Regions from separate parts of the Paenibacillus sp. LPE1-1-1.1 genome, predicted to be linked through region 1. Evidence: predicted binding sites of a transcription regulator. Region 1 holds the regulator's gene; the other holds the start of a gene.

What was found. Region 1 encodes NrdR, which represses ribonucleotide reductase genes. Its sites were predicted from a motif close to AACACNATATATNGTGTT; they were not measured.
Region 2: MRBLPE1_RS03030 (adenosylcobalamin-dependent ribonucleoside-diphosphate reductase) is a predicted target of NrdR. The motif match lies at 1,392-1,409, and genes of this name have one in related genera.

The regions. Positions count from the first base shown of each region.
Region 1 is NZ_JBEGHY010000045.1:157,798-160,272, reverse strand. It holds partial or broken gene MRBLPE1_RS29675 (NADH:flavin oxidoreductase) at 1-331, shown strand, start outside; gene MRBLPE1_RS29670 (hypothetical protein) at 597-785, shown strand; tRNA gene MRBLPE1_RS29665 (tRNA-Ala) at 1,052-1,127, opposite strand; gene nrdR (transcriptional regulator NrdR) at 1,171-1,653, opposite strand; gene MRBLPE1_RS29655 (alpha/beta-type small acid-soluble spore protein) at 1,796-2,014, shown strand; gene MRBLPE1_RS29650 (lytic transglycosylase domain-containing protein) at 2,123-2,475, opposite strand, start outside.
Region 2 is NZ_JBEGHY010000001.1:627,184-629,658, forward strand. It holds gene MRBLPE1_RS03030 (adenosylcobalamin-dependent ribonucleoside-diphosphate reductase) at 1-1,328, opposite strand, end outside; gene MRBLPE1_RS03035 (DEAD/DEAH box helicase) at 1,607-2,475, shown strand, end outside.

The DNA of each region.
Region 1 (2,475 bases):
CTTGAGAATCGACTACGTTTTCCATTGGCAATTATTGAAGAAATCAAAAAGGTAATTGAAAAGCATGCTACAAAACCATTTATGTTAGGGTATCGTTTGTCCCCAGAAGAATCCTCTAAAGTGGACGGATTACGTATGGAAGACACATATAAATTAATTGATTTCCTTGTTGAACAAAATTTAGATTATATACATGCTTCATTAGATCATGTGTCTTCCAAGCCTATAAATAGTCAAGATGAGAAAACAAGGCTTGAATTAATTGATTCTTGAAAGAGCAAACGGTAAGGTACCTGTGTTGGCGGCCGGTTCCATTATCACACCAGATAATACTTGAATTAATTAGTATTCATGTAATCACTTATAGGAAATAATTTCCTATAAGTGAACTTATAGGAGGATAAAAATGGCCAGTATTGAAAAGCAAAGTAAAAACTCATATCGGTTAATTGTTGAAACAGGCTACGACAATGAAGGAAAACGTATAAAAAGATCAAAAAAAAACGATTAAAGCATCAGGCATAAGGGAAGCAGAAAAAGAACTAGCTAAATTCCAAGATGAAGTCGAAGCTGGTGAATATATTGCTCCGGAGAAAATGACTTTCAATAAATTTGTTGAAGAATGGAAAAGCAAATACGGAATCAAACATCTAGAAGATAAGACCCTCGAAAATTACAACCACTTATTGAAAAACCATATCTCCCCTGTCTTCGGTAACAAACGACTAGATGAGTTAAAACCCATTAATATTGTGAGCTTTATGAAAAATCTTGAATTAGACTAATTAATGAATCAAACGGTGCGTAAAAAGGCGCCGTTTTTTTTGTTCTTACATAGCTCCACATCTATTGCTGATGGGGACTCTTTTTTTAAACAACTTCATTAACAGTACATATTTATCCCCGCAAGTCGCAAACACAAGTTTTCATTTTTTATTTTTTCGTCCCCAATCCGTCCCCAAAGTTCAAAAAATTAATACTTTAATTTCTGCTTAGGACATTATAAAAACAAAAAAACCCTTGATTATCAAGGGTTTTGGAAGTTTGTATTTGGTGGAGCCTAGGGGGATCGAACCCCTGACCTCATCGCTGCCAGCGATGCGCTCTCCCAGCTGAGCTAAGGCCCCAAATGACGACAAGATTGATCTTAGCATAAGGTGCTAAGATCTGTCAATCTTTATCTATCATACTGTTGAGCGGATGTTTGGAGAGCAGGTTGTTGAGCTCCTTCATAAACATGTCGATATCTTTGAATTGGCGATATACGGATGCGAAGCGGACATAGGCTACCTCGTCAACCGGATACAGCTCATTCATTACGATCGAACCGATATCGCTGCTGTCGACTTCGGCGTGTGCCGTCGTGCGAAGCTCCTTCTCCACCTCGGATACGATAACTTCCAGTCGCTCTACGGGCACTGGACGCTTCTCGCAGGCCCGAATAAGACCTCGTAATATTTTGTCGCGGCTGAATTCTTCGCGGCTGCCATCCTTCTTGATGACGATTAGAGGCGTTTCTTCAATCATTTCGAATGTCGTGAAGCGGCGGCTGCACTTTTCGCATTCACGGCGGCGGCGAATCGATTTGTTCTCGTTGGCTGGCCTCGAATCTAATACTTTCGTGCCGGCATAGTCGCAGTATGGGCATTTCATGATGCGTTTGGCCTCCTTTCTACATCGAAAAGCCTTTGAAAATCAGCTCTTCAAAAATAATTTTAATTTCCATCAAATTCCTGTAATGAAGTTTTGATTTTTGCACATAATACTTTTACCAACCGCAAGGAGGTGAACATACATGAGCGCATCCCGCAGCAGTAACCAACTGGTAGTGCCACAAGCGACAGCTGCCCTTGATCAAATGAAATTTGAAGTTGCTCAAGAGCTAGGCATCGCGATTCCGCAAGACGGATACTACGGCAACATGGCTACAAAAGACGCAGGCTCCATCGGGGGATACATTACCCGTCGCCTAGTGCAAATTGCCGAGCAATCCCTTGCTGGTCAATACAAATAATGATTCATTAAAAGTTGTATGAATAACGGAAGCTTTGGCTGGGCCTGTCCACGAAGAGACGGGCCTCCAAGGCTTCATTGTATTTTCGAATCCGCAAATGCTCGTCCATCAGAAGGTCGGATATAAATCCTTATACTTATTATAATAGTAAATGACCCGCTGTACATAGTGTCTCGTCTCTCCAAAAGGTATTTCCTTCACCGATTCGATCGTTCCATCCCATACGCCGGTATCCAGCCATTTCCGAACATTACCCGGGCCTGCGTTGTACGCAGCAACGGCTGCAATCTTATTTTCATCGAATTGTTGATTCAAAGATTGTAAATACCATGAACCGACCTCGATACTGACATCTGCTCGATGACGAAGCATATCCTCCGTTACATCTTCAAATCCCGCCTTCTGAACGACCCACTTGGCCGTATCCGGCATAATTTGCATTAAGCCCAAAGCGCCCTTCT
Region 2 (2,475 bases), on a different contig from region 1:
TCCGCGCTTCCATAGCGAATGCCCAGCTTAATCATAAGCTCCGCCAGCCCCATCGTCCCGAGCCCAATGCGCCGCTCCAGCTTTTGATTGCGTTCATTTTCTTCAAAATGATAGGGGGTCTTGTCGATCACATTATCCAGAAACCGTACCGACCACCTCGTCACCTTGCCTAACTCCTCCCATGCGACGTCATTCTTCTCTTCATCGTAAAATTTAGATAAGTTCACTGCCGATAAGTTGCATACTCCCCAGCCCGGCAAGCCTTGTTCCCCGCATGGATTCGTGCTAATAATCGGATTAAAATACCAGCTGTTCGACATTTGGTTGTAATATTCCATGAAAACAACGCCAGGCTCGGCGGATTTCCAAGCGGATTCAATGATGGCTTGCCAGATCTCGCGGGCGCGTACTGTTTTGTAAGATATAATTTTTTTGCCGAGCCGTTTCCACTCTTCCAGGTCGCCATTCCAAAGCTCGTCATAGCCTGCTTCCTTCGTATCCGGGAAAACAAGCTCCCAATCCAGATCGTCTTTCACCGCCTGCATGAATGCGTTGCTTAAGCAAACCGACAAATTAGCATTCGTAACTTGGCCCATCGTTTGCTTGACGGTGATGAATTCCAATACATCCGGATGCCAATCATTCAGCATAAGCATTAGCGCACCTCTACGGCTGCCGCCCTGCTCGATTAACCCCGTCGTATAGCTAAACAAACCTCCCCAGGATACTGCGCCGCTAGAGGAACCGTTTACCCCGGCTACGATAGCTCGCCGCGGACGAAGTGACGATAGGTTCATCCCTACCCCGCCGCCGCGGGCCATGATTTCCGTCATTTCCGATAGTGTCGTCATAATCCCGCCGCGGCTGTCCTTCGGCGATGGGATGACGTAGCAATTAAAGAGAGTCAGCTCTTCGCTGGCTCCAGCCCCCGCTGCAATTCGTCCGCCAGGAACCAGCTTCCAATCATCCAAAATATATCTGAACTTCTCCTGCCATTCCTGCTGCTTCCCCGGCTCAACCTCAACCGAGGCCATCGCACCCGCCAGCCGATCCCACATTTCCTCAGGCGTCTTCTCAATCGTAAGCGTCAGCTTCTCGATGCTAGATTTTACTTGCTCCCCGCTTCTAAGCTTTATCGTTACCGCATCGCCTTCACGCGCGATGATTTCCCCAACTTCTTTTACCGGGAACTTTGGGTCATCCTTGGTCAGAACGAGTACGATATCCCCTACTTTCGTTTTGCTTGTGTCCGCATTTTTCCAAGCGTAGCGGTCCAAAAATATTTTCTCGCTTAACCCCTCAAGCTTCTTTCCATTAGACGTCTTCATCGTAGCCTCTTCCTCCTTCGAACTACCGCGCTGCAAGCATATGTATAGTTATGATATGCATATAGCACAATATATTGTGTGATAAAACGATTATACTATACCACATATTGATTTTCAGGCTTGTATATGGCTGAAAATAACAATCCCAGCCGCTTACATGCCTGTTTTCATACTTTTTCTTGTCCATCCTCTTTTTTAACCAGCATCTTATTAATATTGGATGAAAAGGCAATACTGATTACAACTTATCCCTTTTACCGCGGAAGGAGCTGCACCAGATGACATTCCAGACAACGCCGCAGGCTGCCTCAGCCGAAGCGGGAAACGCGATCGCAACGCGTAAGCTTCATCCACTTGTCGACCTGCAATGTGACCGTTCTTGGTTTGAAGAGCTGCAAAACCGCACAACGCGGGGGGGCCCATGGGATGATTGGACGTTATATCAGCTCACGATGGAGGCAGAACAGGCAAAACGAATCGAAAGCTTCGAGCAGCTTCTGTGTCTGCGCTCGCTGCCATCCTTCGAGCCGATGCCGCATCAAATCAGCACGGCGCGCAAGGTGGTTCACGAAATGGGCGGACGCGCGATTCTTGCCGATGAGGTTGGCCTTGGCAAAACGATAGAAGCCGGGCTCGTACTCAAAGAATATATTGTTCGCGGTTTAGCGAAACGAGTTTTAATTCTCGTTCCTGCCTCGCTTGTTTTGCAATGGGTGCGCGAGCTTAACCAAAAGTTCGGCATTTCCGCCGTGGCCCAGAAAAAAGAGCATACCTGGGGCTATGATGTGGTAGTAGCTTCAATCGACACCGCTAAGAGAGAGCCGCACCGCGAGCTTGTACTCGGTACCGACTACGACCTCATCATTATTGACGAGGCTCATAAACTGAAAAACAAGAAAACGACGAACTATCAGTTCGCCAATCTATTGCGCAAAAAATACTGCTTGCTGCTGACGGCTACGCCGATTCAAAACGATATGGATGAGCTGTTCAACCTAATCACGCTGCTAAAGCCCGGACAGCTTGGCGGCTTAAGCGACTTTGCAGCTAATTTCGTCGTTGATAAGCGCGTGCCGAAAAATGAAGATCAGCTTCAGGAGGCGCTTTCCGGCGTGATGATCCGCAATCGCCGCGGTGATGGAGGCAT